Regions from separate parts of the Priestia sp. YIM B13552 genome, predicted to be linked through region 1. Evidence: riboswitches for the same ligand, from Rfam matches in the RefSeq annotation. Region 1 holds a riboswitch; the other holds the start of a gene.
What was found. Region 1 has a riboswitch for S-adenosylmethionine ahead of ACFX40_RS02400 (bifunctional homocysteine S-methyltransferase/methylenetetrahydrofolate reductase). Riboswitches for the same ligand answer to the same signal wherever they lie in the genome.
Positions count from the first base shown of each region.

Region 2: another riboswitch for S-adenosylmethionine. It lies ahead of ACFX40_RS18975 (phosphoadenylyl-sulfate reductase); the one in region 1 lies ahead of ACFX40_RS02400 (bifunctional homocysteine S-methyltransferase/methylenetetrahydrofolate reductase).

Region 1 covers NZ_JBHZOU010000001.1:472,672-477,790, reverse strand. Annotated here, with positions in the region: gene metH (methionine synthase) at 1-2,333, opposite strand, end outside; gene ACFX40_RS02400 (bifunctional homocysteine S-methyltransferase/methylenetetrahydrofolate reductase) at 2,334-4,172, opposite strand; SAM riboswitch class I at 4,280-4,386, opposite strand; gene ACFX40_RS02395 (YkvI family membrane protein) at 4,730-5,119, shown strand, end outside.
Region 2 covers NZ_JBHZOU010000004.1:372,445-377,563, forward strand. Annotated here, with positions in the region: gene cdaS (sporulation-specific diadenylate cyclase CdaS) at 22-648, opposite strand; SAM riboswitch class I at 961-1,063, shown strand; gene ACFX40_RS18975 (phosphoadenylyl-sulfate reductase) at 1,318-2,031, shown strand; gene ACFX40_RS18980 (sulfate permease) at 2,051-3,130, shown strand; gene sat (sulfate adenylyltransferase) at 3,183-4,334, shown strand; gene cysC (adenylyl-sulfate kinase) at 4,347-4,946, shown strand; gene cobA (uroporphyrinogen-III C-methyltransferase) at 5,038-5,119, shown strand, end outside.

The sequences.
Region 1 (5,119 bases):
TGCTGAGCTGACTTTACTAGAAGACCTGACAGGCCAATGATGTCTGGCTTTTCTTCTTTTACTGCTTCAATCAGCTGCTGTGGCGTTACTTTAATCCCTAAATCAATTACTTTAAAACCATTGTTGCTTAAAATGATGTCTACTAAGTTTTTACCGATATCGTGCACGTCGCCTTTAACCGTTGCAAGAATCACTTTACCTTTTCCAGAATCATTTTCAGTTGCCTCCATATGAGGTTCTAAAAAGGCAACGGATGCTTTCATAACTTCCGCACTTTGAAGCACTTCTGCTACAATCAGCTGGTTGTCATTAAACAAACGTCCAACTTCCGCCATCCCCTTCATAAGCGGTCCGTTAATAATATCTAACGGATCATCATATTGAGCTAAAGCTTGTTCTAAATCAGGAAGCAATCCTTCTTTTGTCCCTTCAACAATATACATTGCCAATCGTTCTTCGAGTGTTAGCGTAGAAATTTCTACTTTTGCTTCTTTCTTTTTATCACGATAAAAGTCGGTGAACGTGCTTAACGTTTCATCAGTTGTGTTAAATAATAACGCATTAGCAAGCTCAATTTCAGCTTCTGGAATAGAAGCATAGCGTTCTAATTTTTCTGTATTAACAATGGCATAATCCAGTCCAGCCTGCGTACAGTGATAAAGGTAAACCGCATTTAGTACTTCACGTCCGACTGGAGGAAGACCGAATGACACGTTACTTACGCCAAGAATGGTCAGGCAATCAGGCAGGGCTTCTTTAATCATTTTAATTCCTTTAACTGTTTCTTCAGCAGAACCAATATATTGTTCATCACCAGTCCCTACAGGAAACACAAGAGGGTCAAAAATAATATCTTTTGGATTAAAGCCATGTTTTTCAACAAGTAAATCATGTGAGCGTTTTGCAATCTCTACTTTTCGTTCTGCAGTAACGGCCATGCCTGTTTCATCGATTGTACCGACAACCAGAGCTGCACCGAATTTTTTTACTAGCGGTAAGATTGCATCAAAACGCTCTTCACCATCTTCTAAGTTAATGGAGTTAATAATGACCTTACCTTGCGAGTACGTTAAAGCTTTTTCAATAACTTTCTCGTCGGTTGAATCGATTACAAGAGGAACCTTCACTTTTTTTACAACTTCTTGAATAAACTCCTCCATGTCTTCCATTTCTTCACGGTCCGGATCTGCTAAGCAAATATCAATAACGTGAGCACCATTTTTAACTTGAGCACGCGCAATTTCAGATGCTTCTTCAATTTTTCCTTCCGCAATCAGACGCTTGAATTTGCGAGAACCGATTACATTCGTACGTTCTCCCACAAAAAGAGGGCGCATAGAATCGTCATATACAAGTGGTTCAATACCGGTTACAGCATGGTTATGCTCGGAGCGATCAAGCGAACGAGGAGCAACCTCTTTTACCGCTTCAGCCAGTGCTTTAATATGAGCAGGCGTTGTACCGCAGCATCCGCCTACAAAGTTCAGCCAGCCTTTATCAGCAAACCCTTTAATTTTTTGAGCAAGCAGCTCAGGAGATTCATGATAATTGCCTTCTTCATCCGGAAGTCCAGCGTTTGGATAACAGCTAACTGCTGAAGTGGCTAGGTCTGAAAGAGAGCGAATATGATCCGTCATAAATTCAGGGCCTGTCGCGCAGTTAAGTCCGACTGAAAGAGGCTTCATGTGTTCCAGTGATAAGTAAAAAGATTCGATATCTTGACCAGCGAGAGTTGTTCCCATCGGCTCAATTGTTCCTGAAATCATAATAGGAACTTCGGTTTTTAGTTTTTCAAACGCCGCTGTAATGCCTAGAAATGCGGCTTTTACGTTCAGCATGTCTTGACAGGTTTCGACTAAAAGCAAGTCAACGCCGCCGTCTAACAAACCTCGAGCTTGCTCTTCGTACGATTCTACTAACTCAGGGAATGTAATACCTCCGGTAACAGAGAGAGTTTTAGTGGTAGGACCGATAGCTCCAGCTACGAACCTAGGCCATTCGGGAGTTGAATATTTATCGCGGGCTGCACAAGCAAGCTTCACAGCTTCGATATTCAATTCATACGCCAAGTGACCTAAATCGTATTCATCAAGTACGGTAGATGTTGAGCCAAACGTATTGGTTTCAATGATGTCAGCACCTGCTGCAAAGTACTCTTCATGAATGCGCTGAATGACATGAGGCGCTGTTCGAGTCAAATATTCGTTGCAGCCTTCATATTCTTCGCCGCCGAAATCTTCAGCGGTTAAATCAGCATCTTGAATCATCGTTCCCATTGCTCCATCGATGACGAGTATTCGCTTCTTTAGTTGTTGTTCGATAAGTGAGCTCATTTATATCTTCCTTTCTGATGTAACAAGTTGCTTGTCATGAATATAGCGTGTTAGAATTTCAGTCATTTCATAGCGCATAAACGGCGTAATTAAGTAAATACCGTCAAATAGCTCATATGCTGTATCAATTAAGTTTTTTGCAATCGCAAGGCCTTCGACTTCACCGCGAATCCGGTCATTTCCCGTTGCGTCCATGCGTTCTAGAATATCTTCTGATAATTTAATTCCAGGTACTTCATGGTGAATAAATCGAGCGTTTCTCGCGCTTGTTAACGGCATGATCCCGATGTATACCGGTGTTGTTAAATGTTTGGTTGCTTCATATACCTCTTCAATTTGCTTAGTTGAATAGAGAGGCTGAGTAATGAAATAGTGAGCCCCACAATCGATTTTCTTTTCCAAACGCTGAACGGCTCGGTCTAAGTGACGCACGTTTGGGTTAAAGGCAGCCGCGATGGAAAAATTGGTTTTTTGACCAAGCGGTTTCCCGGAATAAGATAGTCCTTCATTAAACTGAGCGATTAAACTAATCAAGTCAAATGAAGATAAATCGTAGACAGAAGTGGCGCCAGGGAAATCGCCAACTTTTGACGGATCACCGGTAATTGCAAGCACTTGATTCATTCCTAGCGTATGAAGTCCCATTAAATGAGATTGAAGTCCAATTAAATTTCGATCGCGACAGGTAATATGAATAAGCGGTCGTGCTTTTGTTTCTTGCTGCATCAGTGTTGCCATTGCCAAGTTGCTGATGCGAGGTGAGGCAAGAGAATTATCAGCTAATGTAATAGCATCTACGCCGACTTTATCGAGTGCTTTTGCACCTTCTAAAAATTTCGTCGGACCCAGCTGTTTAGGCGGATCTAGCTCGACGATAACCGAGCGGCGCTTTTTCACAATTTCATGCATATGAGGTTTATCCTGCTGCTCACGCTCTTGAACCGTAACGGCTGGTCTCATTTTAACGACTTTGCTTGTAATCGGAGGCAGGTCTTTTAAGGCAGATGACATTGCGCGTACGTGAGCTGGTGTTGTACCGCAGCATCCTCCAATTAAGCGAACCCCTTGTTCGCGGAATAAACGTGCGCTTTCTACAAAGTAGTCTTCATTCGTTTCATACTCCAGCTTTCCTTCCACATACGCCGGAAGGCTGGCATTAGGGTAAGCAGATAAGAAAGCACGATCAGGAAGCGGTACTTCTTCAAGAGACTGAATCATATGATAAGGACCTAAACGGCAGTTTAGCCCGACAACATCTGCTCCTAAGTCTTCTAATTCTTTTAATGCATCTGCTAAAGGACGCCCATCTTGCAGTACGCCAATATCATGCAGGGAAACGTGGGTAATAATAGGCTTATCCGTTTCTTTTCTTGCCAGTGTAAGAACGGTTTTTAATTCTTCGAAATCATAGTATGTTTCAAACAAAAGGCCATCCACGCCTTCATTTAAAAGCCAAAACATTTGTTCACGAATGCTTCGCTTAACTTCTTCTAAACTAATAGCGTTTTTTTGGAAAGAACGAATTCCGCCGAGTGTACCAACCACGTAAGCCTGATCTTTTGCAGCTTGTTTCGCTAATTTTACACCAGCAACATTGATGTCTTTAACTGAATCTTCTAATCCATAACGGGCAAGTTTTTGATAATTAGCAGCGTACGTATTTGTTTGAATAACGTTTGCACCAGCTTCTACATAGGCTCTGTGAATACGAGAAACCTCTTCTGGTTTGGTGATGTTTAGTTCTTCAAAACAGCTGTCAATACCGTGTGAGTAAAGGAGGGTACCAGTGGCACCATCCCCAATTAAAATTTTAGACTTTAAATCTTCAAGTAACCCCATGTCAAAACCTCCTTAAATTGTTCCGCTTCTATTTCACGAGTGATTCGTTTTATGCAATATGCCGATAAAATAGAAAAAGTCTTCTTAAGAAGAAGACTTTTTTCGCCTTCTTATCTTCCAAGCAATAAATTGCTTGCTGGATTTAGCACCATGTCTCTAACGACTGGTTGCTGAGGTTTCAAAGGGCCAGTCCCTCCACCTCTCATGATAAGAATCAATTGTATATAATTGAAACATATTTTTTTAAATAGAAAGAATACTTATTTAATAATTTATCTGATTTTTAGAAATTATACAACAGTAAATTGTGAATTTCCAGCAAATATTGAGGAAAATTTAAAAGCTAAAGGGAAAATATCCGTATATTTTGTTTGAAAATGACTGTTATGTTAGGGGTTAAGGAGTTTTTGTGAAAAATACAAAAAGAAAATGAAAAATAAAAAATAAACGAAAAGGCACAAGCGCTGGGATATGCGTAGATTTACACGTAAAAAGGCTCGTCTTTTTTTTACCGTTTCTACATATAGTGAACTATGAAGGGTAGAAGGGTGATGGGCATGAAAAGGTGGAAACTCACGCTGCAGGTTGCTGCTACGTATGTAGGCACTGTTGTAGGAGCCGGTTTTGCAACAGGCAAGGAAATAGTTCAATTTTTTACACAGTACGGGGAACTTGGAATGGTCGGGATTTTGGTCAGCGGCTTGTTTTTTATTTGGCTAGGTTCGAAAATGATGCTGCTTTCGCACGCAATTGGGGCTTCTTCTTATCAGCAGCTTAATACATATTTATTTGGTGATGTGCTTGGAAAAGCGGTAAACGGTGTAATGATTGTCATTTTATTTGGAGTAACTTCAGTCATGCTAGCGAGTACGGGAGCAATAGGAAAAGAACAGTTCGGGCTATGGCCTCCTGTTGGGATGATTTTTACAATTGTTTTAACTTATATA
Region 2 (5,119 bases), on a different contig from region 1:
CTGCTTATCAGGAAAGGGCTCTTAAATCATATTTTTGCTGGAGTGAATAGGGTAGAGGCTTCCATCAAGAGCAAACGAAATTTTGCCTGTTTCTTCAGATACAACTAAAATTAATGCATCCGATTTTTCCGACATTCCAATGGCTGCACGGTGACGTGTTCCCAATTTTTTGGTCGTTGAAATAATAGACGAGAGAGGTAAAACATTAGCAGCTGAGATAAGCTGATTATTTCTAATTAGGACGGCTCCGTCATGTAAGGGTGTCCCTGGGTAGAACAGTGTCTCAACTAGCGTAGCGCTGACAGGAGCTTGAATAGGCATTCCCTTTTGAATAAGAGGGTCTACATTTTGTTCCCGTTCAATGACAATTAAAGCACCGTGACGTTTCTCAGAAAGGTTATGAATAGCTAAGGACAGAGCAGCATATTCAAATGTATAAGGCGATAGATAATGACGCAAGTAATAAGAGGCGGCCGTAGCTTGAACATCTTGAAATAACCTTCTCATCTCCTCAAAATCACATAGGATACAATGATCACTCGTATCTAAATGTTTAATTAAATTAGAGGCTTCAGTTGAAATTTGCTGTAAATATGTTCGCACATTATTTTTAATTGTATCGTCTAATTGAAAGGAATGTCTCTCCATCTTATATAGCTCCTATCTGTCAGTCAGTGTTATCTGTAATGTGTGCTAATGTGGGTGAATTATCCGTAAAGCTTATAAATCCCTTATTAATTTTATAGAGAGGTGTTGTGTTTTATTTAGGAAGAGAATATAAAAAGTTGAGGAAAAAGAAAGCGTTTTATAAACTGATATGTTCACATTTGGTTTAAATTTACATATGTTGTTTTAAATAAAAGTATAGATATTTCTGTGAATTTAAAGTATAGTTTTCTTATCGGATATATGATTTTTAATGTTGACAAATATTCTAAATATGCTAAAATTTTTAAAAAATGCTTATCAAGAGTGGTGGAGGGATCTGGCCCGCTGAACCCCGGCAACCTGCTTAGCAAGGTGCTAATTCCAGCAAAGTGTGTATCATTTTGAAAGATAAGGTAAAAAGTTATTGCCTACCCAGTCTTTCAATATGGAAGACTTTTTATTTTGATATAGCGCAAGCGATAATTTAAGGAGGGACATCAATGACTGTAACCCCCGACTTAAAACAAATCTTTGAGCACGTCGAAGAAAAGTAAGAATTAAATAGTTTCGCTGACTAGACACACTAGAGGCGGTTTTATCCAATTCTAGTGGGTAAAACCGCCTTTTTTTATTGGATAACGCGGATAACTAAGAATTGGAGTGAAGAAAATGGCAGACTTATATACGTACGAAAACTGGAGTGATACATTTCCAGAGTTCGACAGTGAAGATGAAACAAAAGGAGCCCTTTCAGCATTGCAGTGGGCGTATGATACCTACGGAGATTCAATTATTTACGCATCAAGCTTTGGTATTGAAGGGATTGTGTTAATTGATTTAATTTCAAAAGTGAAAAAAGATGCTGAAATTGTCTTTTTAGATACGGGCGTTCATTTTAAAGAAACATATGAAGTGATTGATGCAATTAAAGAACGCTTTCCTGATTTGCGTATTCATATAAAAAAACCGGATTTAACTCTTGCAGAACAAGCTGAGAAACATGGAGATGAGCTTTGGAAGAGTCAGCCTAACCTATGCTGTCAAATTCGAAAAATCATCCCGTTAAGGGAATCTCTTGCTCCTTATGATGCGTGGATTTCTGGTTTGAGACGCGAGCAGTCTGAATCTCGTGCCAACACGAATTATTTTAATAAAGATGAGAAATTCAAGAAAGTTAAAGTCTGCCCGTTAATTCATTGGTCTTGGAAAGAAGTTTGGCGCTATGTGTATAAGCATGATTTACCATATAACAAACTTCATGATCAAGGCTACCCAAGCATCGGCTGTGAGCCTTGTACCGCACCTGCCTACAATGTAGACGATTTACGTTCAGGAAGATGGGCAGGTACACAAAAAGTTGAATGCGGATTACACGAATCTTAAATACGAAAGAGCTGAATAAATGATGCTTTTATATGTTGCCTTTATCATTGCGCTTTTTTTTGCAATGAATATCGGGGCAAGCGGTGCAGCAGCAGCTATGGGCGTTTCATACGGCTCCGGTGCGATTAAAAAGCGAAGAGTAGCCTTGTTCATCTGTGCTGTAGGTATTGTGCTCGGAGCCATTATCGGAGGCGGCGAGGTGGTAAAAACCATCAGTTCAGGTATCATACCTGAAAAATTGCTGTCAGTAGAATTAGTTATTATCATTCTGGCTGCTGCAACGCTGTCACTCTTTTTCGCGAATTTAATTGGTATCCCTCTATCAACAAGTGAAGTAACGGTTGGTTCAGTTGTTGGAGTAGGAGTAGCTTATCAATCTCTGTATGTGGAAAAACTTTTAGTTGTCATGTCTTTTTGGATTATTGTTCCGCTGGTTTCATTTGTCATTGCTTTTTTGATTGGAAAAGTGATAAAACGCAGAGCGCATAAAAAAGAAGCAGAGGGAAAGTGGAAAAGAGTTTTAACGATTTTAGTTATAGCCACGGGATTCTTTGAAGCCTTCTCAGCTGGAATGAATAACGTGGCAAATGCTGTCGGTCCTCTAGTAGGAGCTGGATTAATGGATGCCACAACGGGTGTCATAACAGGAGGACTGGCTGTGGCGCTCGGAGCTCTTTTACTAGGCGGCCGAGTTATTGAAACAAACGGGAAAAAAATTACTCGCTATTCTGTAGGAGAAGGGTGCATTATCTCGGGTACTGGTGCTTCTCTTGTTACAGCAGCTTCACTTTTTGGTTTGCCAGTACCGCTTACACAGGTCACTACGTCTTCTATTATTGGAATAGGAGCAGCGAAAACGGGATTCACGAAAGAACAGCGTGAAGTGGTCATTCAAATGTTAAAGGTTTGGGTGGTATCCCCCGTATTTTCACTCGTAATCTCATATGTTCTTGTGAAATTAGTACTTGAAAGCGACTTATATTCATTTGTGGTGCTAGCTAGCGGCTGCATTGCCACAGCAGGTGTTCTAAGCTTAGCTAGAACGACTAGAAGAAAAAGAGCAAGCTTGCAGTCGGAAAAAGAAAAAATGACTGCGTGATTCAAGTGCTTTTTATTATATTGTGTTAATTATTTAAGGAGGATTTTACAAAATGACAACAATTCAAGCACACGGTGGAGAATTAATTAATTTATATCAACCAACATATGACTACACTTCACTAACAAAAGAAATCGAAGTAGATAACATGGCTCTAAGTGATTTAGAACTAATTGGAATTGGTGCTTACAGCCCAATTACAGGATTTTTAGGAGAAAAAGATTATCAATCAGTTGTTGAAAATATGCGTTTAGCAGATGGCACAGTATGGAGTATTCCTATCACTCTTCCTGTAACAGAAGAGCAAGCTAAAGAATTAAACATTGGCGACAAAGTAAAACTAGTTCAAAACGGCGTAACGTATGGTGTTTTAGAAGTTTCTGAAGTATATACGCCAAATAAAGAAAAAGAAGCGGAAAATGTATACCGCACGGCAGAACTTGCTCATCCTGGCGTGAAAAAAATGATGGAACGCCCAAATGTATACGTAGCAGGTCCAATCGTACTTGTAGAACGTACACCTAAAACGCGTTTTGAAAAGTATTACCTAGATCCAACTGAAACAAGAGCAGCATTTGAAGAACGCGGTTGGAAAACGGTTGTTGGATTCCAAACTCGTAACCCTGTTCACCGTGCGCACGAATATATTCAAAAAACGGCATTAGAAATTGTAGACGGCCTGTTTTTAAATCCACTCGTAGGAGAAACAAAGTCAGATGATATCCCAGCAGATATCCGTATGGAAAGTTATGAAGTACTTTTAGAGAACTATTATCCTAGCGATCGTGTAGCTTTAGCAGTTTTCCCTGCTGCGATGCGCTATGCTGGACCTAGAGAAGCTATTTTCCATGCAATGGTTCGAAAAAACTTTGGATGCACACATTTCATTGTAGGCCGTGACCACGCTGGTGTTGGTGACTACTATGGAACATATGATGCCCAAAAAATCTTCAGTAACTTTACAGCAGATGAATTAGGAATTACACCTTTATTCTTTGAACACAGCTTCTATTGCAAGAAGTGTGAAGCGATGGCATCAACGAAAACATGCCCTCACAGCAAGGAAGATCATATGATTCTATCTGGAACAAAGGTACGTGAAATGCTTCGTAACGGAGAAGTGCCACCAAGCACATTCAGCCGTAAAGAAGTAATTGAAGTGTTAATTAAAGGATTAGCAAAACAAAAAGTATCTTCAAAATAAGGAGCGGTTGAAGTGAGCAAATCAACAAACATTACGTGGCATGATGCTGGAATTACAAAAGAGGAAAGACGCGAGCAAAATAATCATCACAGTTTTGTATTATGGTTTACAGGTCTTTCGGGTTCAGGTAAATCTACCGTAGCAAACGCAGTGGCAAAAGCGCTTTTTGATAAAAATATTCGCAACTATGTATTAGATGGTGACAATGTTCGTTTCGGCTTAAATAAGAATCTAGGGTTTTCTGCTGAAGATCGTACAGAAAATATTCGCCGTATCGGTGAGGTTTCTAAGCTATTTGTAGACAGCGGTCAAGTGGTACTAACAGCATTTATCTCTCCATTCCAAGAGGACCGCGCTCAAGTGCGTGAGATCTTAGAGGGGAATGAATTTTTGGAAGTATACGTGGAGTGTCCGTTAGAAGAATGTGAAAAAAGAGATCCAAAAGGCCTTTACAAAAAAGCAAGAAGCGGAGAAATCCGTGATTTTACAGGAATTGATTCTCCGTATGAGTCACCGGCTAACCCTGAATTAACAATTAATACAAGCACACAGTCTGTAGAAGAATGTGTACAAACTGTTATTGAATATTTAGCTAACAGAAAATTCATCTAAATGACAGCGGACTTTGTCCGCTGTTCTAATTCAAATTAAAATGTGGGAGCGCTGCGGAGACGTGGAAATGATGGAAGGGTGAAAGGCATTCATGGGGAAAGTATATCTAGTCGGTGCAGGACCGGGAGATCCAGATTTAATTACATTAAAAGGGTTGAAAGCAATTCAGCAAG